DNA from 4 places in the Rhizobium sp. CBN3 genome. Region 2 is predicted to be linked to each of the others. Evidence: predicted binding sites of a transcription regulator. Region 2 holds the regulator's gene; each other region holds the start of a gene.

Region 1 (6,110 bases), on a different contig from region 2:
GAACGATCTCGTGGCCGTTCTTCTTGAAATAGTCGAGGAAGGTCGACCGGATATCGTTCACGCCGCTCATTCTATGCCCTTCAATGCGGCCCGAGGCCGGTAAATACAAATCCATCGGCTTTTAACGTTCGCCTCCGCCACTGTCCAGCCGACAAACAAAACCGGCCGCATTCTGATGAGGGAATGCAGCCGGCTGAGATATCAGATCAAGTTCAAGCGCGAAAATTACATTTCCGCGGCAGCATCGCCGTCATCGGCATCCGGACCGCCATTCTGAAGGAAACGATCCGCGATCAGGCCGGCATTCTGGCGCAGCGCCAGCTCGATCTCCCGAGAGAGATCCGGATTGTCGCGTAGGAAAGTTTTGGCGTTTTCGCGGCCCTGGCCGAGACGCTGGCTGTTATAGGAGAACCAGGCGCCCGACTTCTCGACGATACCGGCCTTGACGCCGAGATCGACGAGTTCGCCCGTCTTCGACACGCCTTCGCCATACATGATGTCGAACTCGACCTGCTTGAAGGGAGGCGCCATCTTGTTCTTGACGACTTTGACGCGGGTCTGGTTGCCGACCACTTCTTCGCGCTCCTTGACCGAGCCGATGCGGCGAATGTCGAGGCGCACGGAGGCATAGAATTTCAGCGCATTGCCGCCCGTCGTTGTCTCAGGCGAACCGAACATGACGCCGATCTTCATGCGGATCTGGTTGATGAAGATCACCATGCAGTTCGACTTGGAGATCGAAGCGGTCAGCTTGCGCAGCGCCTGGCTCATCAGGCGGGCTTGCATGCCCGGCAGGCTGTCGCCCATCTCGCCTTCGATTTCGGCGCGCGGCGTCAGCGCGGCGACCGAGTCGACGACGAGAACGTCGACGGCGCCGGAGCGCACCAGCGTGTCGGTGATTTCGAGCGCCTGCTCTCCGGTATCTGGCTGCGAGATCAGCAGATTCTGCAGATCGACGCCAAGCTTACGGGCATAGACTGGATCGAGCGCGTGTTCGGCATCGACGAAGGCGCAGATGCCGCCCTTCTTCTGCGATTCCGCAATGGTCTGCAGCGCAAGCGTTGTTTTGCCCGAGCTTTCCGGCCCATAGATTTCAACGATGCGGCCCTTCGGCAAGCCGCCAATTCCGAGCGCGATATCGAGACCAAGCGAGCCCGTCGAAACCGTCTCGATCTCGACGACGTTCTCGTTGGAGCCGAGTTTCATGATCGAGCCCTTGCCGAACGACCGCTCTATTTGTGAGAGTGCCGCTTCAAGCGCCTTGCTTTTGTCCACCGATTTGTCCTCTACCAGCCGCAATGTATTCTGAGACATCCGATCCACCTTTAGGTTATTGAAGCCGCTCAAGCAATGTCGAGTTTGTACCCTATTTGTTCCATTCCCGCAATAGGCGCACAAACATTTGAAAGAAAAAGGTAAAACGGTCCGTGTTCTACATTTGTTTTATCGATGCAAAGCAACGGCTTAGACCCTCTGCGCAAGCTTTGCCGCGGCCGGGCAATGAGCATCGATTCGCCCTTCGCACTTTATGATCCCGGGTAAGTTGATGAAAAAGATTCTCGTTCTCGGCGGTGCCCATATCGACAGGCGTGGCCGCATCTCCGGCGAAACGGCGCCAGGCGCCAGCAATCCCGGCACCTGGTTCGAGGAGCCGGGCGGCGGCGGTTTCAATGCGGCGCGCAACCTTGCAAGACTGGGTTTTCACGTGACGATGATCTCGCCGCGCGGCGGCGATCCCTTCGGCGAAATGGTCGGAGAAGCAGCCGATTTCGCCGGCATTGACGACCGCCCCTTCGTCTTCCTCGACCGCAAGACACCGAGCTATACGGCGATCATCGAGAAGAACGGCGACCTCGTGATCGCTCTTGCCGACATGGATCTCTATCGGTTCTTCGTGCCGCGGCGCCTGTCCATCCGCTGGGTGCGCGAGGCCTTCGCCGCCCATGATTTCATTCTCGTCGACGCCAATCTGCCGGAAGAGACGATCGCGGCGATCGTCGCCAAGGCGAACTCCCTGGCCAAACCCGTCGCGGCCATCGCCATCTCGCCGGCCAAGGTGGTCCGGCTGAAACCCTGCATTGGGGATATCGACTATCTGTTCCTGAACGAGGCCGAAGCCGCTGCCGTTACCGGCGTGCAGCCCGAGGATTCGGGCGGTTGGCCGCCGCTCCTGAACGAGATCGGCATCAGAAACGCCGTCGTCACCCGCGGCCGGCGCGAGCTCGTTGCGATTTGCCAAGACCGCGCCGTGGCGCTGCAGCCGCCAATCGCCGATACCGTCGCCGATGTCACGGGCGCCGGCGATTCCCTTGCCGCCGGCACGCTCGCCGCCTTGATATCAGGCCTGCCGCTTGAGGAGGCCGTTCGCCACGGCGCGGCGGCGGCAGCGCTCACCGTCCAGTCGCGGCACGCCGTCAACGAAAATCTGACGCCGGACCTCTTGAATGAGGCCCTTGCCCTTGTTCCCGAGGTCAGAATTCTACATTGAAGCGACTGAATTAAAGAGTTGAGCATGATGTCGTTCGAAAACCGTCCACGCTTTTCGGTATCATGCTCTGCCGATCACAGGACAAGATCATGACCAAGCCCATCTCCCCTCTTCTGCCGATCGCCTATTCGAAGGAGGTCGCCAGCGCCAAGCAGCGCGGCGCGCCGCTGGTGGCGCTGGAATCGACCATCATCACCCATGGCATGCCCTATCCCGGCAATATCGAAATGGCGCGCAGCGTCGAGACGATCATTCGCGAACAGGGCGCCGTGCCGGCGACCATCGCGGTCATCCACGGCACGCTGCATATCGGCCTTGAAGCCGCGCAACTGGAGCAGCTTGCCAAGGCGACGGAGGTGATGAAGGTGTCGCGCGCCGATCTCGCCTTCGCGATCGCCGAACGGCGCACCGGCGCAACGACGGTTGCTGCGACGATGATCGCGGCGGCTCGCGCCGGCATTCGCGTCTTTGCCACAGGCGGCATTGGCGGCGTGCATCGCGGTGCCGAGGAAAGCTTCGATATTTCAGCCGATCTCGAGGAACTGGCGCGCACCGGCGTTATCGTCGTCTGCGCCGGCGCCAAGGCGATCCTCGACATTCCGAAGACTCTCGAAGTGCTGGAGACCCGCGGCGTGCCTGTGGTCACCTATGAGAGTGAAGAATTCCCCGCCTTCTGGTCGCGTTCATCGGGCATATCAAGCCCGCTATCGCTGAACAGCCCGGCAGCCATCGCCAATTTCCAGACGGTGCGCGAACAGCTCGGTATCGACGGCGGCATGCTCGTCGCCAATCCGGTGCCGGAAGCCGACGAAATCGCACGTGAAGAGATGGAAATCTATATCGAGCGGGCACTTGATAGCGCCGAACGCGACGAAATCACCGGCAAGGCGGTGACGCCCTATCTGCTCTCGACCATTTTCGACCTGACGGACGGCCAAAGCCTGAAGACGAATATCGCGCTGGTCGAAAACAATGCGCGGCTTGCGGCAGAGATTGCCGTGGCGTTGGGTGAGTAATTGGTGGGTTCGTTTTTATCGGCTTAAGGATTTTCAGAGAGGGTTGGCCGTGTGGCACCCCCCTCTGTCCTGCCGGACATCTCCCCCACTAGGGTGGAGATCGGCAAGAGGCCGGCCCATCGTTCCCTCGCTACAGTAGCGGAACAATCATACGGCAGTTGTTTGAGGAATCCATCGCGCCCAGCCGATCTCCCCACCTGTGGGGGAGATGCCCGAAAGGGCAGAGGGGGGTGCCACACAGTGTGCCTCTCCGCAAACCATTAAGCCGTAATCAGCTATCCAACGTTTCCTTCACCACCACGGCAAGCTGCTTCAGCGAGAACGGTTTCGGCAAAAATCCAAATCTTGCATCCGGCGGCAGATTGCGGGCGAAGGCGTCCTCGGCATAGCCGGAAACGAAGATGAATTTCAGGTCGGGATAGTTCTTACGCAACTCGCGCAGCAGCGTCGGGCCGTCCATTTCAGGCATCACCACGTCGGAAACGACGATGTCGACCTTGCCCTCGAGCTCCTCCATGATGCTCAGCGCCTCGACGCCCGAGCCAGCCTCATGCACGGTGTAGCCGCGCGTTTCCAGCATGCGCTTGCCGCCGCGGCGCACCGCTTCCTCGTCTTCGACGAGAAGGACGACGGCCGAGCCGGTCAGGTCCTCCGGCTGCTGCGCGGCCACCGCCGGCGCGGCTGGGACTTCATTGATGGCGTTGTCGATCGAACCCGCCTCCGCGGCAATCGCCGGTTCTGGGATGTGGCGCGGCAGGAAGACCCGGAAGGTCGTGCCTTTGCCGACTTCGGATTCCGGCTGGATGTAGCCGCCCGATTGCTTGACGATGCCGTAGACCATGGCGAGACCAAGCCCGGTGCCCTTGCCGACATCCTTGGTGGTGAAGAAGGGCTCGAAGATCTTGTCCATGATCTCGGGCGCGATGCCTGTACCGGTATCGGCGACTTCGACCAGCACCATGTCCTCGGCCGGCATGTAGGAATAGTTGAAGGCCGCGACGTCGGCTGCGGTCAGATTGCGGGTGCGCAGCGTCAGCGTGCCGCCGTCGGGCATGGCGTCGCGCGCATTGACGCAGAGATTGATCAGCACCTGCTCGAATTGCGAAAGGTCGGTTTTGACGGGCCAGAGATCGCGGCCATATTGCACATCGAGCTTGACATTGGTGCCCGAGAGCAGCCGGTCGACCAGCATGCGCAGGTCGCCGACGACATCGGTGAGGTTCAGCACCGAGGGCCGCATCGTCTGTTTGCGTGAGAAGGCAAGCAACTGGCGCACCAGCACCGCGGCACGGTTGGCGTTGCGCTTGATCTCCATCAGATCGGCGAAGCTTGCATCGGAAGGACGCGCCTGCAGCAGCAGATGATCGGAAGAAAGCAGGATCGCCGTCAGGACGTTGTTGAAGTCATGCGCAATACCGCCGGCAAGCGTTCCGACAGCGTTCATCTTCTGCGTCTGCGCCATCTGCGCTTCCAGCGCCTTCTGCTCGGTCACCTCGACGGCATAGACGATCGCCGCCTCTTCCGGCGCCTCGTCGCTCTGGTCGATGACGGCGTTGACATAGAAGCGGAAATAGCGCGCCTCGTCGGTCGGTGTGCGGGTGTCGAGCGGCGGGATGTCGCTCTGCCGGTCCTTGGCGGCCGTCAGCGCCGCGACCAGTTGCGGCCGATCGCTCTCCTGCACGATCGTTTCCAGATACGGCGCCTTTTCCAGGTCGTCGCGCGAGACGATGCCAGAGAACAGCTTCAGGAACGGCGCGTTGGTGCGCAGGATGCGTCCGTCGCCGTCGACCGAGGCGATCGCCATCGGGGTATTGTTGAAGAAGCGGGTGAAGCGCATGGCGGCAGCTGAAGCGGACTGGCCGCTCTCGCTGCTCTTTCCGCGCGCCAGCACGATCGTCCGGCTTTCGCCCGGGGCGCCGTCGCGCATCGAGGTGACGCTGTGAATGATCTGCACCGGCAGGCTCTGGCCGTTGGTCTTGCGCAGATCGAGATCCAGCGTCACGGTTTTTTTCAGGCCGGGCTCGGCCTGCACCGACTGGATCAGCGCCAGCCCCTCGCCCGCCACCAGGTCGCCGATCGACATCGAGCCCGGCAGGAACTTGGTCAGGTCGAGACCCAGCCACTCCGCAAGCGTCGCGTTCAGGTAGAAGATCTCGCCCTTCCTGCCGGCGGAGAAGAAACCGGCCGGCGCGTGATCGAGATAGTCGATCGCATTCTGCAGCTCCTTGAAGAAGCGCTCCTGATCGTCGCGTTCGGCGGTGATGTCGGTGATCTGCCAAATCTGCAGCGGCTTGCCGCCATCATCCTCCGGCTGCAGCAGCCGCACCTTCAGCCGGTACCAATGCGCGCCCGAGCTGTTGCTGCCGGGCCCGACGGCGCGCAGCAGGCGGAATTCCTCCCGGCCCTCCTTGCCCTCGCGCAGACCATTGACCAGCCGGTAGAGCGCCTCGTTGGATTCGCGGTGCCGCGACAGCAGCGTTTCCAGCGTCTGCACTTCGGTTGCCTTGCGCGCGCCGGTGAGCGCGCCATAGGCGGCGTTGGCATAGATAATCCGGCCCTTTTCGTCGGTGATCAGCGTGCCGTCGGGGTGGCTGTTGAGGAAGGCG
Region 2 (6,110 bases):
CATGTCGGAGACCAGCGTATTGTAGCCGAAGGAAGCGCCGCGCTCGCACAGCAGCACATTCGGATTGCCGCTGGCGTTGAGTTTCTTCAGGACGTTCTTCATATCCCACGGCGCCAGGAACTGGCCCTTCTTGACATTGACGGCGCGGCCGGTTCTGGCGGCGGCGATCAGAAGGTCGGTCTGGCGGCAAAGGAAGGCCGGGATCTGCAGGACATCGACCACCTTGGCCACCTCGGCGCATTGCTCGGCCGTATGGACGTCGGTTATGACGGGAAAGCCGAATTCCTTCTTCAGGTCGGCAAAGACCTCCATGCCCTTTTCCAGGCCAATGCCGCGCTCGGCCGAAAGCGAGGTCCGGTTGGCCTTGTCGAATGAGCTCTTGTAGACCAGCCCGATGTCAAGCTTTGCGCAAAGCTCCTTCAGCGTGCCGGCTACCATGAAGGCGTGGTCGCGGCTCTCCATCTGGCAGGGGCCGGCAATCAGCGACAGACGGGCGGTATTGGAAAAGGTGACCTGGCCTGCGCCTTCGCCGATCCTGACTTCGGAATTCGTGTCGATGCTCATCGTGTTTCCTCGAAGGCGAAGAGCGCACCCTGCCCGGGCGTGGGCTTCACCAGAATACGGTTGTTCTTGCGCGTGTAGGTCACCCCGTTAGCAGCCAAATGCGCTTCTGTCACGGCAAGATCGACGACAGTGAAGAGGATTGCCCGCCCCCGCAGGCCGCGATCGGCTGACGAGACTGCAGTCTCGAAATAGGCCTCCAGCCCTTCCGGCGTCATCAGGCTGATCTTCGCATTCGATGCCGCGATATTCATGCCGAAACCGGTTTTCTCCACCGCCGCCTGCCCCATCGCAAGTCCGACGAAGGCGGCGAATGCCGCCGGCTCCGGCGCACAAAGCGCGATCTCGGCAATGCCGATCACGCCATTGGCATGCGTCTCCAGCGCGGCGCGATCTGTCGGGAACGAATTAATGCGCTGGCAGGTAAAGAGAAAGAAATCGGGGGCGCGCAAATCAGCTGCAAAGGCCAGCTTGAAGCTGCCGACGCTCTCCGAACCATCCGGCATCCGCATCGGTCGGCTGAACTGCAACATCTCACCGGCGCTCGCGCCGTTGCCGACGAAGCGCTTATGATCGAGGCCGGCATCCTCGCTGAGGAAGGCCAGCGCAGAAAGTCCCTCCTCGCCGCAGCGGAAACGGAAGGCGCGATTGCGGGCGATGAAGACATTGCCCTGGCGGGCCGCTGCCTCGCTCTCCTCGACACTCGCCACGCCGAGCGGCTCCAGATAGGTCTTGTCGGCGAAAAAGACGCAGGCATTCTCCGTTCCGAAGGGATGGCGCGCATCGGCGGCGACGGTGAAACCGAGCTTGCCGAGCCTTTCACGCGCCAGATCGATATTGACCACGGGCAGCACGACATGATCCAGCGGGTGCGACTTGGCGGAATGCGCGTTCATGAATATCCCTCCTGAAACCGGCAAGAGATGTGCGACAGCACCTCACTCAATGCAAGACATGTGTGCCAATCCGGCGAATGAAAATAAAAATCTCGACGAGTTGGCGCGAAGTTTTACGGAAATTTAGCTACTTGCGGAACACATATGGAACATATAGTGTCCGTTCTGGATTTGTTTCAATCACGGGGTCTGACGTCGATGCTCACGCGCAAACAACAGGAGCTTCTCCTTTTCATCCATGAGCGCATGAAGGAATCCGGCGTTCCTCCCTCTTTCGACGAAATGAAGGATGCCCTGGATCTCGCCTCGAAATCCGGCATTCACCGGCTGATCACGGCGCTCGAGGAGCGCGGCTTCATTCGCCGCCTACCGAACCGCGCCCGGGCGCTCGAAGTGATCAAGCTTCCGGAGGCCTATAACCCCAGTCTTCAGCGTCGCGGTTTTTCGCCGAGCGTCATCGAGGGCAGCCTCGGCAAGCCCCAGCCGGTCGCCGCCCCCGCTGCGCCAAAGCCGGTCGCCGACAATGGCAACTCCATCTCCGTGCCGGTCATGGGGCGTATCGCCGCCGGCGTTCCGATCTCGGCGATCCAGAACAACACTCACGATATCGTCGTTCCCGCGGATATGCTCGGCTCCGGTGAGCACTATGCGCTGGAGGTCAAAGGCGATTCGATGATCGACGCCGGCATCTTCGACGGCGATACCGTGATCATCCGCAACGGCAGCACCGCAAGTCCCGGCGATATCGTCGTTGCCCTCGTCGATGACGAGGAAGCAACGCTGAAGCGTTTCCGCCGCAAGGGTGCCTCGATCGCGCTCGAGGCCGCCAACCCGGCCTACGAGACCCGCATCTTCGGGCCCGACCGGGTCAAGGTGCAGGGCAAGCTCGTCGGCCTCATCCGTCGCTATCACTGACGCCGGATAGGCTGGAATCGGTAAAACGATCGTTGCGCCAATCATAGGCGCGATGGCGCATCCATGGTCGCGACAAAGCATCGAAGGCGGTGGTGACCTCCGGGCCGCTGTCGGCGAAGCGCAATTCGACGGAACCGGTCCTGCGTAGCGTCTCGCCGGTGAAAAGCGCGCCACCTGAACGGCAGTTGTTGAAACGCAGACGGACCGAGGTCACGACGATATCGGCCGTATCGCAGGCCGGGCCAAGATAGGCGGCATTGTCGATGACGGTGACGATATGGCCATTGCCGAGTCTTGATGTGCACCAGGCCTTCTTGACGCAGGAAAAGCGGTTTGCTTCACCGCCTGCTGCGGCTGCCCGCATCGCTGCACTCGCTTCGTTCTGCTGATCGCGGGAAAGCCTGACACGGCGGTCTTCTCCTTCCGCCGGGATAGCCGGACCATCCAGCATCTTCGGCGGATCATGTGTCGGCAGGACCAGCGCTCGCTGCCACTGGTCGAAGATGAAATCCGGCGGGTTTTCACGGTTGGAAGCTATTGCCTCAGCCGCGACGACCGCAACCAGACTGCCATCCTCCGAAATCACCAGATCCGGCGGCCGGGGAACCGGCAGAAGCAGCACGATAAGGGTCGAGATGGCGATGATCGATGTGCCGATATGGCGCAGCCGGGTACGCAGCAGCGTCAGCAGCAGAAAGCCTGCCACCGCCATTGCGAAATACCAGCCGGGCAAGCGGCCGATGCCGATATCCCCGCCCCAGCCGGACACCGTCTTGGCAACCGCAATCACCAGATCGAGGCCGAATCCGACCACCTTCCAGAGCGGAGCGTCCAGACCGAAAGGCATGAGCAACATCGCCAGCAACCCGGCCGGCATGACGATGAAGGAGATGATCGGCATCGTCGCAAGATTTGCCGGCAGGCCATAAGCCGTCAGGCGATGAAAATGCTCGATCGAAAACAGTGCGGTGGAAAAGCCGCCGATCAGCGAGGTGAGGAAGACGCCGCCGAAGAAACTGGCGACTACGGCCACCGGCCTGATGATCGGCAATTTCGGAAAAGCGTTTTCGCGGACACGCCTGTCCTTCCACAGCTGATAGCCCGATACCAAAGCCAATGTCGCGGCAAAGGACATCTGAAAGCTCGGTCCCAATACTTCCGAAGGTGAAATGGCGATGATGATGAGCGCTGAGAGAACGACATTGCGCAGGCTGATCGACGGCCGGTCGAAGAAGACGGCAATCAGCATGATGGCCATCATGATAAAAGCGCGCTCGGCCGAAACCCCGAAACCGGAGATCAGGTAATAGGCGGTGACGGCGATGAGCGCACCGGCAGCGGCGATCTTCTTTGTCGGACAGGCTTGGGCGACACCGGGAAAGAGGCTGAGCAGCATCCGGAAGCCGACGAAGAAGATGCCGGCCGACAGCGCCATGTTGAGGCCCGAGATTGCGACGATATGGGCAAGGCCGGACTGGCGCAGCGCCTCCGTCGTCGTCTTCGAGATGGCGCGCCGTTCATCCGTCACCAGGGCAGCGGCAAAAGCGCCGGTGTCGCCGGGCAGGATCGATCTTATGCGGTCGCCGATGCTGCTGCGCAGCCGGTAGAGCCATTCGAGCAGCGCGTCCGACGTCCACCTGGCCGCCTGCGGGCCGACCTGCGCGTCGAGCTTCTCCGGCGCACCGTAGAAGAAACCGTTGGCGCCGATGCCGTCGAAATAGGCACCGAAGGAGAAGTCGTTGAGCGCGGGAAGTGCGGGGCCTGCCGGCGGCGTCAGCCGTGCCCTGCCGGTGATGATGTCGCCGATCTCGAAAGGCACATCGGCGCCCCGGACGATCCCGGTGATGCGTCTTGGCGGCCGTTTCAACTCCGGCGCCTCGGTGCCGGTGACGGCAAGAATGTAGCGCCAGCGCCCGCGGCCGTCGCCTTCCCGCCGTTCGACGCGGCCGGTCACCGTCGTTGTCACGGATGAATCGAGGATCGCCGTCGAAGCCCGCCAGCTCTCGAACTGAGCCGAGAGCATGCCGCCGGCGAAAAGTGCGAGCCCCATGAAACTTGCGCGCAAGGCCGGCCGGCTGGGACCGGTGAGGAAAACCGCGGCCGCCGACACTAGCAGGCAGAGCAGCGATGCAACGAGGGGAAAATCCGATCCGCCGAGAAACCAGAAGGCCGAGCCGGCTCCGAGGAAGACCGGCGAGAACAGCAGCAGGCGGCCATGATCGGCCTCTTCGCCCAGCATGCAGGCTCCGGCACGCAGCGATTGCCAGGCGGCGGCCAGCAGCCGACGACGCAATGGGGTCTGCGACTGCGTCCTTACCGATTGAGTCACCACCGCAGGCGCAGGAAAATCCGGCGGATCGGCAAGGCCGACGCCCGCTTGCGGCCGCAATTCGGCTGTCGTCAATTCCTGCATGCCCCGCCCAAGATCACCCCGCGAAGTCGTCAGAATGCAACCTTCACGTAAATCCGGCAAGAATAATCGGTTGAAATAAGACGCAAAAACCAAAGGAGCAAAAGGTCAGTCGAATCATCGGCTTCCGCTATGCGTGCGGCTCATCGCTGCAGTGCCTAAAAGGTGATGCCGCAATGCACAAAATGCCATCACGGTAACTTGGCATTAGCGTCACGATCATATAGCTATCGGAAAGGACGCTTAACCCCTATGGCGCTTTTGTGGCGCCACCGACATTTCGGAGGACAGCATGACGGATCAAAGCGCTACAATAAAAATCGGTGACAAATCAGTCGACCTCGCCGTCAAAAGCGGCACGATCGGCCCGAGCGTCATCGACATCGGTGCCCTCTACAAGAACACCGCTTCCTTCACTTACGATCCGGGCTTCACCTCGACCGCATCCTGTGAATCGAAAATCACCTATATCGACGGTGACGAAGGTGTGCTGCTGCACCGTGGCTATCCGATCGAGCAGCTCGCCGAGCATGGCGATTTCCTCGAGGTCTGCTACCTCCTGCTCTACGGTGAATTGCCGACGGCTGCGCAGAAGAAGGATTTCGACTATCGCGTCACGCATCACACGATGGTGCATGAGCAGATGAGCCGCTTCTTCACCGGCTTCCGCCGTGATGCGCATCCGATGGCCGTCATGTGCGGCTGCGTCGGCGCGCTGTCGGCCTTCTATCACGACTCGACCGACATCACCGATCCGCACCAGCGCATGGTCGCCAGCCTGCGCATGATCGCCAAGATGCCGACGCTTGCCGCCATGGCCTACAAGTATCATATCGGCCAGCCCTTCGTTTACCCGAAGAACGACCTCGACTATGCGTCGAACTTCCTGCGCATGTGCTTTGCCGTCCCCTGCGAGGAATATGTGGTCAATCCGGTGCTTGCCCGCGCCATGGACCGCATCTTCATCCTGCATGCCGATCACGAGCAGAACGCCTCGACCTCGACCGTCCGTCTCGCCGGTTCGTCGGGCGCCAATCCGTTCGCCTGCATCGCCGCCGGCATTGCCTGCCTCTGGGGCCCCGCGCACGGCGGCGCCAATGAAGCCGCGCTCAACATGCTGAACGAGATCGGCACGGTCGACCACATTCCGGAATATATCGCCCGCGCCAAGGACAAGAACGATCCGTTCCGCCTGATGGGCTTCGGTCACCGCGTCTATAAGAACTACGATCCACGCGCCAAGATCATGCAGAAGACGACGCATGAAGTGCTCGGCGAACTCGGCATCAAGGACGATCCGTTGCTGGAAGTGGCGATGGAGCTGGAGC
Region 3 (6,110 bases), on a different contig from region 2:
AGGCCAGGTGCTTGCCTCCGCCCAGGCCGGCGGCAGCACCGGCGCTTTGGTGCGTGGCGTCCGCGCTGAAGACCTGACCAAGCTCAAAGCGATCTCTAATAACATCAAGTCCGGCGACATGGTGGGCTTTGCCTCGGGTGAAGGCGTGCTGATCGGCACCCGCATGGCCGATCAGTTGGGTCTGCGCGTCGGCGATCTCATCACCCTGACCTCGCCGGAAGGCGACATCACACCGATGGGCGTCAATCCGCGAGTCAAATCCTACAAGATCTCCGGCCTGTTCGAGATCGGCATGTCGGAATATGACTCGTCGATCATCTTCATGCCGCTCGAGGAAGCGCAGCTTTACTTCAATGCCGCCGGGCTGGTGCAGTCGATCGAGCTCTTCGTCGATCATCCCGATAATATCGACGCCCTGAGGCCGAAGGTGGAAGAGGCGGCCGGCCGCCAGATCAACCTCACCGACTGGCGCCAGCGCAACCAGACCTTCTTCTCCGCACTCCAGGTCGAGCGCAACGTCATGTTCATGATCCTGACGCTGATCGTGCTCGTGGCGGCGCTCAACATCATCTCCGGCCTCATCATGCTGGTGAAGGACAAGGGCAGCGATATCGCCATCCTGCGCACCATGGGAGCCAGCGCCGGCGCCATCATGCGCATCTTCTTCATGACCGGGGCGGCGATCGGTATCGTCGGCACCCTTGCCGGCGTGCTGCTCGGCGTTCTCGTCTGCGTGAATATCGAATCCATTCGCCAGTTCTTCTCCTGGATCTCCGGCACCGTGATTTTCAATCCGCAGGTCTATTTCCTCAGCCAGCTGCCGGCCGAGATGGATATCAGCGAAACGATCTCGGTGGTCGTCATGGCGCTCAGCCTCTCCTTCATCGCCACCATCTTCCCGGCATGGCGCGCCTCCAGGCTCGATCCGGTGCAGGCCCTGCGCTACGAATAAGGAATGCCGCATTCATGAATCGAAACGTCGTCCTCAATCTTACCGGCGTCGAGCGCCATTACGGGCAGGGCGATACGCTGCTCACGATCCTGAAGGGAGCGGATTTTTCGCTGTCGAAAGGGGAGATCGTCGCCCTTGTCGCCCCCTCCGGCACCGGCAAGTCGACGCTGCTGCATGTCGCCGGCCTGCTCGAGCATCCCGACGGCGGCGAGGTTACCATCAACGGTCATGCCTGCGATGGCCTTTCCGATGAGAAGCGCACGGCGATTCGCCGCCGCGAGATCGGCTTCGTCTATCAATTCCACCATCTCCTGCCGGAATTTTCGGCGCTTGAGAACATCATGATGCCGCAGCTGATCGCCGGTCTGTCCTGGAAGGAAGCCCAGGAGCGAGCCGGCCAGCTCCTCGACTATATGCGCATCGGCCATCGCGGTTCGCATCGACCGGCCGAGCTTTCAGGCGGCGAACAGCAGCGCGTCGCGATCGCCCGTGCCGTCGCCAATGCGCCGACGCTGCTGCTTGCCGACGAGCCGACCGGCAATCTGGATCCGGAAACGGCAAGTTACGTCTTCGATGCGCTGGAGGCGCTGGTGCGCCAATCCGGCCTTGCTGCCCTCATCGCCACCCACAATCACGAACTCGCCGGCCGCATGGATCGGCGCGTCACGATCTCCGATGGCAAGATTGTGGACTTTTGAGACGGTTGCCCCTCACCCTAACCCTCTCCCCGTAAAACGGGGCGAGGGGACGTGCCCCGCGGGCGGCTGGCGAGAAACGGAGAGGTCGCGGCATGTCCCCTTCGCCCCGCAAGCGGGGAGAAGGTGGCGGCAGCCGGATGAGGGGCTGATCTCGCCGACCTCCTGGTCGGACATCAGGGAATAACCAGCCCGCCGCGATAATCGAGCACATAGGCCTTCCGCCCCTCGACCATGATGCATTCCTGGCCGCTGAAGCTGTCACAGCCGCCGTCGCTGCTATCGACGTAGCGGCCGAACGGATGATCGAATTCCATTCCGCCGAGAAAGCGGCCCTCCCGATACATTGCCGACAGCGCCGCCTTGATCACCGTTCCGGCGGCTCTGCCGTCGATGAGATCGGACGCGACGACGCAGCCGAAATAATTCATCGCCCAGACGGGTTCGCCGGCAAACCAAACCACCTCCTGTCCGGCGAAATCGGTGCCGCCGAAATAGCTGTCGAGATAACGCCAGTCGCCGCTGAAGTAGCCGATATCATGGGCACCCAGCCGGCAGGGCGGGCGAGGCACGCCGCCGCCGACATAGGTCGCGGCTTTCGCCTCTACGATGAAGTCGCTCAGCATTGCGGTGTCGATCATTATCATCTTCCTCCCAGCCTCACTGATACGGTAGCAGAACACGGAGAACAAAAGAAGAACAGAAGAGCGAGCATTGCTCGATCCCCTTGGGGCAGGTGCATCAGACATCGGATGCGCTGTACGGATCCGTTCGACAGGCGATGCCGAGCCGGTCGCGCAAAGCATGTTCAAAGCCAGCGCCGAGGCGGGGCTCGATTCGCAGCCGGGAATCGGCATTTTTCAAACGCAAGCGCGGAGGAAAAGATTCCTGTTGACATAGGAACATAGATGGAACAAATTGAAAACATAACGAGTAAAGGAGAGCCAGATGACTGACATGATCCGTGATATCGCAGCATTCACCTCCATCGCAATGTTCGTTGCCAGCTTCTCGCTTATCGTCATCGCGATCTAAAGTTTTCAGGGGATCGCATGGCAGTCATGCGGTTCGCACGCGGGTCTTCGTCTGGACATCATCGCCCTCAATGCCGACAATGCATCCGATTCATTTCGGCTGACTGGAAGGCATATCATGGCGGAGACGGAAAAGGGTTCAATGGGTGAGGCGACCGGCGGCACGCCGGGCTTCATCCACCTGAGGGTCCACTCCGCCTATTCGCTTCTCGAGGGCGCGCTGCCTCTGAAGAAGATTCTCTACAAGGCGACCGGCGACAGTCAGCCGGCGATCGCCATTACCGACACCAACAATCTCTTCGTCGCCCTTGAATTCTCCCAGAAGGCAATGGACGAGGGCCTGCAGCCGATCATCGGCTGCCAGGTCTCGATCGACATGGAAGACGGATTGGAAAGCGAAAAGCGCGGCGGTCAGCAGGCCTTGATCAAGCTGCCGTCGATCGTCCTTCTCGCCGCGACGGAGGCCGGTTACGAAAGGCTGGTCGACCTCGTCAGCCGCGCCTATCTCGGCGGCGAAAGCAACCAGGCCATTCATATTAGAGCCTCCTGGCTGGAAGAGGCAGGCACGGAGGGGCTGATCGCCTTGACCGGCGCCCTGACCGGTCCGGCCGACGCGGCTGTCAGGGAAGGCCATTCCGCCCAGGCGGAAGCCCGGCTGCTCACGTTGAAGCGTCTCTTCGGCGACAGGCTCTATGTCGAGTTGCAGCGGCACGGCACCTACGACAAGCGGCATGAGCAGAAGATCGTCGGGCTTGCCTATGCCCACGATCTTCCGCTGGTCGCCACCAACGAAGCCTTCTTTCCGACCCGCGACGATTACGACGCCCATGACGCGCTGATGGCGGTCGCCCACAACGCCATCGTCTCCGACGACAGCCGTTTTCGCCTGACGCCGGATCACTACCTGAAGAGCCGGGCCGAGATGGCCAAGCTCTTTGCCGACCTGCCGGAAGCGCTTGAGAACACGATCGAGATCGCCAGGCGCTGCTCCTTCGTGCTGAAAACGCGAAAGCCGATTCTGCCGCGTTTCACGGGCGCCACCGACGAGGCCGAGGAGGCCGAACGCGCCGAGGCGGGCGAATTGCGCCGTCAGGCTGTGGAAGGGCTGGACATGCGGCTTTCGACACTCGGCATGTCGCCCGGTTATGAGGAAAAGGATTATCGCGAGCGGCTGGAGTTCGAGCTCGGCGTCATCGAGCGCATGCGCTTCCCGGGTTACTTCCTGATCGTTTCCGACTTCATCAAATGGGCCAAGCAGCACGACATCCCGGTCGGTCCCGGTCGTGGCTCGGGCGCCGGTTCGCTGGTCGCCTATGCCTTGACGATCACCGATGTCGACCCGCTGCGCTTCTCGCTGCTGTTCGAGCGCTTCCTCAATCCGGAACGCGTCTCGATGCCTGACTTCGACATCGACTTCTGCCAGGACCGCCGCGAAGAGGTGATCCGCTACGTCCAGGCCAAGTACGGCCGCGAGCAGGTGGCGCAGATCATCACCTTCGGTTCGCTGCAGGCGCGCGCCGCACTTCGCGACGTCGGACGCGTGCTGGAAATGCCTTACGGCCAGGTCGACAAGATCTGCAAACTCGTGCCGAACAATCCGGCCAATCCGACGCCGCTCTCCAAGGCGATCGAAGAGGAGCCGAAGCTGCAGGAGGAGGCGGCGAAGGAACCGGTGGTCGCGCGGCTGCTCGACATCGCCCAGAAGATCGAAGGGCTTTATCGCCACGCCTCGACGCATGCCGCCGGCATCGTCATCGGTGACCGGCCGCTGTCCAAGCTGGTGCCGATGTATCGCGATCCGCGCTCCGACATGCCCGTCACCCAGTTCAACATGAAGTGGGTGGAGCAGGCCGGCCTCGTCAAGTTCGACTTCCTCGGTCTGAAGACGCTGACGGTGCTGAAGGTCGCCGTCGATTTCGTCGCCAAGCGCGGCATCAAAGTCGATCTTGCGGCCATTCCTCTCGACGACAAACTCACCTACGAGATGCTGTCGCGCGGCGAGACGGTCGGCGTGTTCCAGGTGGAAAGTGCGGGCATGCGCAAGGCGCTGATCGGCATGAAGCCGGACTGCATCGAGGACATCATCGCGCTGGTGGCACTTTACCGCCCCGGCCCGATGGAGAACATCCCGACTTACAATGCCCGCAAGCACGGCGACGAAGAGCTGGAATCGATCCATCCGATGATCGACCACCTGCTCAAGGAAACGCAGGGCGTCATCGTCTACCAGGAACAGGTGATGCAGATCGCCCAGGTCCTGTCGGGCTATTCGCTTGGCGAAGCCGACCTTCTGCGCCGCGCCATGGGTAAGAAGATCAAGGCGGAGATGGACCAGCAGCGCGAACGCTTCGTCGTCGGCGCCGTCAAGAACGGCGTATCGAAGCCGCAAGCCGACAACATCTTCGAACTCTTGGCGAAGTTCGCAAACTACGGCTTCAACAAGTCGCACGCCGCCGCCTACGCCATCGTCTCCTACCAGACGGCCTACATGAAGGCGCATTATCCGGTCGAATTCCTCGCCGCCTCGATGACGCTCGACATGTCCAATACGGAAAAGATCAATGATTTCCGTCAGGACGCCAAGCGGCTCGGCATCGAGGTGATTGCGCCTTCGGTGCAGACCTCCTTCCGCCATTTCGAGACCGGTGATAACCGTATCTATTATGCGCTGGCCGCCCTCAAAGGCGTCGGCGAATCTGCTGTCGACCACATCGTCGATGTGCGTGGCGACAAGCCTTTTGCCAGCATCGAGGATTTCTGTCTGCGCATCGATCCGCGCCAGGTGAACCGCCGCGTCCTCGAAAGCCTGATCTATGCCGGCGCCTTCGATTGTTTCGGCACGGACCGCGCCCAGCTGGCCGCCGGCCTTGACCGCATCCTCGGCTATGCCCAGCGCGCTCAGGAAAACAAGCTGAGCGGCCAATCGGACATTTTCGGCAGCGCATTAAACTCAGGCCCGGAGAAGATCTCCTTGCCGCCCTATTCACCCTGGCTGGCTTCTGAGCGGCTGCTTAAGGAATTCCAGGTGCTGGGCTTCTATCTCACAGCCCACCCGCTCGATTCCTACAACAACATCCTGCAGAAGATGCGTGTGCAGACCTTTGCCGAGTTTTCTCAGGCGATCAAGCAGGGGGCTGCCAATGCGCGCCTTGCCGGAACCGTCATCTCCAAGCAGGAGCGCAAGACCCGCACCGGCAACAAGATGGGCATCATTGTCTTTTCCGATTCCTCGGGCCAGTTCGAGGCGGTGCTGTTTTCTGAGATGCTGAACCAGTATCGCGACGTGCTCGAGTCCGGGAAATCCTTCCTGCTGACCGCGACCGGTGAGGAGCGACCGGAGGGTATCGGCCTTCGCATCCAGACGATCCAATCGCTGGAGGAAAAGTCGCTGCAGATGCAGAAGGCGCTGCGCGTCTATGTCAGAGATTC
Region 4 (6,110 bases), on a different contig from region 2:
TACCCTGGATACAGTGGTCGGGCCACATCATCTGTGGCTTGCCGGCCAATTCGCCCATCTCGAAGGGGGTGGCACCCGGATGGGCGGAGGCGAAGCTGCCGTGGCCGGGCGGATGCCAGTCCTGCGAGGCGACGATCAGATCGTATCTGCCGCTGTCGATCAGCCGGTTTGCGACGGGAACCACCTTGTCGCCGTCCGGCACCGGCAGATTGCCGCCCGGACAAAAGCCGTTCTGGATATCGACGAGCAGCAGCGCTTTCATCAAGGCCAATCCCTTCGCGTTATTGCAATGCAAATGCCAAATGCACCGAACACACCACTAGTGGATTTCCCAGCGCGGGTGCGCAAGTGTTAATTCTAGTACCTCCGGTAGTGGCTGGTCGAAAAAGCATACGCTAATGCAACCATGGATATTTGATCGCAGTGACTCTCCTCTCGAAACGGCGGGAAGGCGAAGGTTTTACACTGCGGGATCTCCCCGGCAGAGCCTCATTTTTCCCGTGTCAGCCTTCATCGGTTTGCCGGCTGAGGCGCTGCAGCGCCTTCTTCGACGGCAACGTCCGCTCAACCTTGCCCGCCGCCGCGATTTCTGCCTTTCTTGGCTCATCAGCAAATCGAGATTGAAGCCATGTCCGATCCTCAAGCAGATGAAAAGATCGATGCGACATTCCGCAATGGCTCGCTGACGGCGACCGGGATCATTCTTGGTTTCTCCCTCAATTTCATCAGTCTCTGGGTCTCCAATCCCAATGACTGGAGCCGCATCGATCTGCTGCCGATGTCGTTCCTGACTGTCGGTATCGCCGTTCAGGTGAAGGTGTTTGCCGATCTGCTCGCGCGCGACTCCCTGCTCGCCGCAAAATACGACCGGGCTCGGCGACTGTTCCTGATCGGGCTGTCGATCGTCGCCGCCGGAATGGGGATCGCCCTGCTGAACGATATTCTCGGGCTCAGCAGTATGCGGATGTTCGGGTAAGGGTTCCCACGCGGTATAACCGCAAAATCACACGCGCTCGACGAACCCGTCCAGCACCCGCTTCTGGCCGGCGCGATCGAAATCGATCGTCAGCTTGTTGCCTTCGATGCCGGTGATGTTGCCGTTGCCGAACTTCAAGTGGAATACGCGGTCGCCGAGAGTGAAGCGCGATGGTTCCGACGATGTCGATTTCGCCACCAGTTCGCCGTCTATCATGCGCCCCTTCGGGCCGCTTTCGCCGTAACCGATGCGTTCGACGGCGTGGCCGGAGCGGGTGCCCCAATTGTCGCGGGTAGCATCGGTCTTGTTGGCTTGGGCGCGCTTCCAGCCGGGAGTCGAATAGGAATTGGCGAAGGGTTCGGCCTTGTCGAAGCGGGACTGGCCGTAGCCGCCGCGGCCGTAACCGCCGTAGCTCTGTTCCATCTCGGCGACCTCGACATGGGTCTCCGGCAGTTCGTCCAGGAAACGCGAGGGCAGGGTCGATTGCCAGAGACCGTGGATGCGGCGGTTGGAGACGAACCAGATGTGGCAGCGGCGTTTGGCGCGGGTGATGCCGACATAGGCGAGGCGGCGTTCCTCCTCCAGGCCGGCGCGGCCGCTTTCATCGAGCGAGCGCTGATGCGGAAAAAGGCCTTCCTCCCAGCCGGGCAGGAAAACGGTGTTGAATTCCAGGCCCTTGGCCGAATGCAGCGTCATGATCGAGACTGCGTCGAGGTTCTCGTTGGTCTCGGCATCCATGACGAGGGAAACGTGCTCGAGGAAGCCGCGCATCGACTCGAAGCTTTCCATCGAGCGGATGAGTTCCTTCAAGTTTTCCAAGCGGCCCGGAGCTTCGGCGCTCTTGTCGTTCTTCCACATGTCGGTATAGCCGGACTCTTCGAGGATCTGCTCGGCAAGTTCGGTATGTGGCGTGTTTTCAAGCAGTTCCTGCCACCGGCGGAAAGATTGAATCACGTCGAAGAGGGCTTTTCGCGCCTTCGGCTTCAGTTCGTCCGTCTCGATGATGTCGGCGGCGGCCGCCAGCATCGGGATGTCGCGGGCGCGCGCATAATCGTGCAGCGCGCGCACCGTCGTGTCGCCGAGGCCGCGCTTCGGCGTGTTGATGATACGTTCGAAGGCGAGGTCGTCGGCCGGCTGCGCCACCAGGCGGAAATAGGCCAGGGCATCGCGGATTTCGAGGCGCTCATAGAAGCGCGGGCCGCCGATGACGCGGTAATTGAGGCCGAGGGTGACGAAGCGGTCTTCGAATTCGCGCATTTGGAAGGAGGCACGCACGAGGATCGCCATGTCGTTCAGCAGATGTTTGTTGCGCTGGAGTTGCTCGATCTCCTCGCCGATGGCACGGGCTTCCTCTTCCGAATCCCAGGAGGCGTGGACCTGGACCTTGACGTCGTCGGGATCGGCGCGGTCGGTGAACAACGTCTTGCCCAGGCGGCCTTCATTGTGGGCGATCAGGTGGGCGGCCGCGCCGAGGATATGTTCGGTCGAACGGTAGTTGCGCTCCAGCTTGATGACTTTGGCGCCGGGGAAATCCTTCTCGAAGCGAAGAATATTGTCGACCTCCGCGCCGCGCCACCCATAGATCGACTGGTCGTCGTCACCGACGCAGCAGACATTCTGCGGCTCGCCCTTGGCGCGCTGGGCAAGAAGCCTCAGCCACATATATTGGGCGGTGTTGGTATCCTGATATTCGTCGACGAGGATATAGCGGAAGCGGCCGTGATATTCCTTCAGGAGATCCGGATTCTTGCGGAAGATCGCGATCGGATGCATCAGCAGGTCGCCGAAATCGCAAGCGTTCAGCGTCGTCAGGCGCGCCTGATAGGCGAAATAGAGATCGCGCCCACGGCCGTTGGCGAAGGCGCGGGCATCGCCCTCGGGGATATCGGCGGGGCCGAGGCCCTTGTTCTTCCAGGTGTCGATCATGCCGGCGAATTGCTTGGCCGGCCAGCGCTTGTCGTCGAGGCCTTCGGCCTGGATCAGCTGCTTGATCAGGCGCACGACATCGTCGGTGTCGAGAATGGTGAAACCGGAGCTCAGGCCGACGAGTTCGCCATGGCGGCGCAGGAGCTTGACGCCGATCGAGTGGAAGGTGCCGAGCCAGGGCATGCCTTCGACGGCGCCGCCGACGAGCAGGGCGATGCGCTCCTTCATCTCGCGCGCGGCCTTGTTGGTAAAGGTGACGGCCAGGATCTGCGAAGGGAAGGCGCGGCCGGTATTGAGGATATGGGCGATGCGGGTCGTCAGCACGCGCGTCTTTCCGGTGCCGGCGCCGGCGAGCACGAGGACGGGGCCTTCCAGCGTTTCGACGGCTTCGGTCTGTTCCGGGTTCAATCCGGCGAGATAATCCGGCCGCTTGCCGCCGTCACGCGCCGCCATGGCGCGGGCGGCGATGCCGCCGCCGGCGGCCGGCCTTCCGGCAGTTGCGACAGACGGCTGCGGCTTACGCGCCACTTCGCCCGGCTCCTCGTCGAAGAAGGGAATATCGTCGAAACTATTGCTCATGGCGCGTAATGTAGTGATTCGGGAAGGAAAGGCCAGAAAAGATGTTCCGCTTTCATTCCCGAACCGCCGCTATTGCGGGGGTGTGGGCGGCGAAAAAAATCCGATCGCAGCCTGTCGGAACCGGCGTCGACCAGACGTCCTCGAAGCATCGGACAGAAGTCCGGGATACTCGCCAACAAGGAGGCTGTCCATGCCCAAGGTCATTTCAAATCTCTGGTTCGCGGAGCAGGCACGCGAAGCCGTCGAATTCTACGTGTCGATCATTCCGGATTCCAGGATCGGCCGCACCACCATACTTCCGGCGGAAACGCCGAGCGGCCCTCCCGGCAGCGTCGAACTGATCGAGTTCACGCTTGGCGACCAAGCCTTCCTGGCGATGAAGGCCGGTCCGCTCGACAGCTTCAACCATTCCTTTTCGATCGCGATCCTTCTGGAAAGCCAGGCGGAGATCGATCGGATATGGGATGCCTTCCTCGCCAATGGCGGCACGCCGGAGGCCTGCGGCTGGCTGAAGGACCGCTGGGGTCTTTCCTGGCAGATCGTCCCGCGCGCTCTCTCCGAGATGATCGCCGACGAAGATCGCGAGCGGGCAAGGCGCGTCACCGAAGTCATGCTCGGCATGGTCAAGATCGATGTGGTTGCGCTGGAGAAGGCGTTCAACGGCTAAAAGTGCCGGGAAGCGATGATTCGGAATATACCGGGCGGGTGGTGACATTCGTCCGGTTCCATGCTGCGGGAGCGCGCTGGCTGCCCCGCTGTCAGAGCCGGCTTGCTCTCACCGTCGGCCGATCGCCGATTTCCCACGGCTCGAATCACGGGCGCCATTGCACACCTTTTTGACATTCATGTCACGTCGCTAAATGTGCTGATATCGCGATGACCCTTTTCTCAACTACAATGGGAAACAGTTTCGCGGAGTAAAAAAATTACCGGTGCATGCACAATTTTGTGCATTGCTACAAACGGCCGGTGAGCGTCGAATATACCTACGAAACTATTGATTCTTAGGAACGCCGTGGCCATCTCGATGGTTATACGGCTTAGAGCCTGCGGCATAACCTTAATGGAGGTCCCATGCTGAGTGAATCCGTATTCGATGCGTTCACACGCAGTTATGAAGCGCGCCGCGAAAGCGACATGTCGGTTTCTGAATATCTCGATCTCTGCAAAACCGAGCCGATCGCCTATGCCAACGCGACCGAGCGTCTGCTCGCTGCAATAGGCGAACCGCAGATGGTGGATACCGCCAAGGACGCGCGCCTCGGCAGAATCTTCATGAACAGGACCATCCGGGTTTATCCCGCCTTTGCGGGCTTTCACGGCATGGAAGAGACAATCGAACGCATCGTCTCCTTCTTTCGGCATGCGGCGCAGGGGCTCGAGGAGCGCAAGCAGATTCTTTATCTGCTCGGTCCGGTCGGCGGCGGCAAGTCGTCGCTGGCGGAGCGGCTGAAGCAGTTGATGGAGGTTCATCCGATCTACGTGCTGAAGGCCGGTGACGAGATCAGCCCCGTGTTCGAAAGCCCGCTCAACCTCTTCGACCCGGAGACGATGGGTTCGCTCCTGCAGGAGCAGTATGGGATCCCGCTGCGGCGTCTGAACGGATTGATGAGCCCGTGGTGCCTGAAGCGGCTCGACGACTTCGGAGGCGACATTTCCCGATTCCGCGTCGTCAGGATACAACCCTCGCGATTGCGCCAGATCGCAATTGCCAAGACCGAGCCTGGAGATGAGAACAACCAGGACATCTCCTCGTTGGTCGGCAAGGTGGATATCCGCAAGCTGGAAACCTATTCTCAGAACGATCCGGACGCCTACAGCTATTCGGGCGGACTGAACCGCGCCAATCAGGGCGTGCTCGAATTCGTCGAGATGTTCAAGGCGCCGATCAAGATGCTGCATCCGCTGCTGACGGCAACGCAGGAGGGCAATTATATCGGCTCCGAGAATATCGGCGCCATACCTTTCTCCGGCATCGTCCTTGCGCATTCGAACGAGGCGGAGTGGCAGACCTTCAAGGCCAACAAGAACAATGAGGCCTTCATCGACCGCATCTGCGTGATCAAGGTGCCCTATTGCCTGAGGGTGACAGAGGAACAGAAGATCTACGAAAAGCTGATCGAGGGATCGGAACTGGTGGATGCACCATGCGCCCCGGCAACGCTCGAAATGCTGGCGCGTTTCTCCGTCCTCTCGCGCCTGCGCAAACACGAGAATTCGACCTTCTTCTCGAAGATGCGCACCTATGACGGGGAGAGCCTGAAGGAAAGCGATCCGCGCGCCCGCAGTGTCCAGGAATACCGGGATGCTGCCGGCATCGACGAAGGCATGGACGGGATATCGACCCGCTTCGCCTTCAAAGTGCTCGCCTCCACCTTCAATCACGACACCACGGATATCGGCGCCGATCCCGTCCATCTGATGTATGTGCTGGAACAGGCGATCCGTCGCGAGCAGTTTTCCGACGACGTCGAGAAGCGCTATCTGGAATTCATCAAGGCCGATCTTGCGCCACGCTACGCAGAGTTCATTGGCAACGAGATTCAGAAGGCCTATCTTGAATCCTATTCGGACTACGGACAGAATCTGTTCGACCGTTATGTAGATTATGCCGACGCCTGGATCGAAG

Evidence for each region. The regulator LexA, encoded in region 2, represses DNA repair genes until DNA is damaged. The targets are predictions, from matches to a motif close to TGTTCNNNNTGTGTTCNG.
Region 1: recA (recombinase RecA) is a predicted target of LexA. The motif match lies at 1,429-1,446, and genes of this name have one in related genera.
Region 3: dnaE (DNA polymerase III subunit alpha) is a predicted target of LexA. The motif match lies at 2,546-2,563, and genes of this name have one in related genera.
Region 4: QWJ46_RS21900 (ATP-dependent helicase) is a predicted target of LexA. The motif match lies at 3,524-3,541, and genes of this name have one in related genera.

The regions. Positions count from the first base shown of each region.
Region 1 is NZ_JAULSE010000007.1:201,680-207,789, reverse strand. It holds gene alaS (alanine--tRNA ligase) at 1-70, opposite strand, end outside; gene recA (recombinase RecA) at 226-1,314, opposite strand; gene QWJ46_RS13550 (carbohydrate kinase family protein) at 1,544-2,488, shown strand; gene QWJ46_RS13545 (pseudouridine-5'-phosphate glycosidase) at 2,578-3,504, shown strand; gene cckA (cell cycle histidine kinase CckA) at 3,776-6,110, opposite strand, start outside.
Region 2 is NZ_JAULSE010000020.1:40,026-46,135, forward strand. It holds gene kdsA (3-deoxy-8-phosphooctulonate synthase) at 1-564, opposite strand, end outside; gene QWJ46_RS24430 (VOC family protein) at 561-1,457, opposite strand; gene lexA (transcriptional repressor LexA) at 1,656-2,372, shown strand; gene QWJ46_RS24440 (ComEC/Rec2 family competence protein) at 2,353-4,785, opposite strand; gene gltA (citrate synthase) at 5,075-6,110, shown strand, end outside.
Region 3 is NZ_JAULSE010000014.1:45,518-51,627, forward strand. It holds gene QWJ46_RS20790 (lipoprotein-releasing ABC transporter permease subunit) at 1-952, shown strand, start outside; gene QWJ46_RS20795 (ABC transporter ATP-binding protein) at 967-1,650, shown strand; gene QWJ46_RS20800 (DUF5680 domain-containing protein) at 1,824-2,288, opposite strand; gene dnaE (DNA polymerase III subunit alpha) at 2,800-6,110, shown strand, end outside.
Region 4 is NZ_JAULSE010000015.1:126,388-132,497, forward strand. It holds gene pncA (bifunctional nicotinamidase/pyrazinamidase) at 1-262, opposite strand, end outside; gene QWJ46_RS21895 (hypothetical protein) at 629-976, shown strand; gene QWJ46_RS21900 (ATP-dependent helicase) at 1,004-3,481, opposite strand; gene QWJ46_RS21905 (VOC family protein) at 3,672-4,148, shown strand; gene QWJ46_RS21910 (PrkA family serine protein kinase) at 4,556-6,110, shown strand, end outside.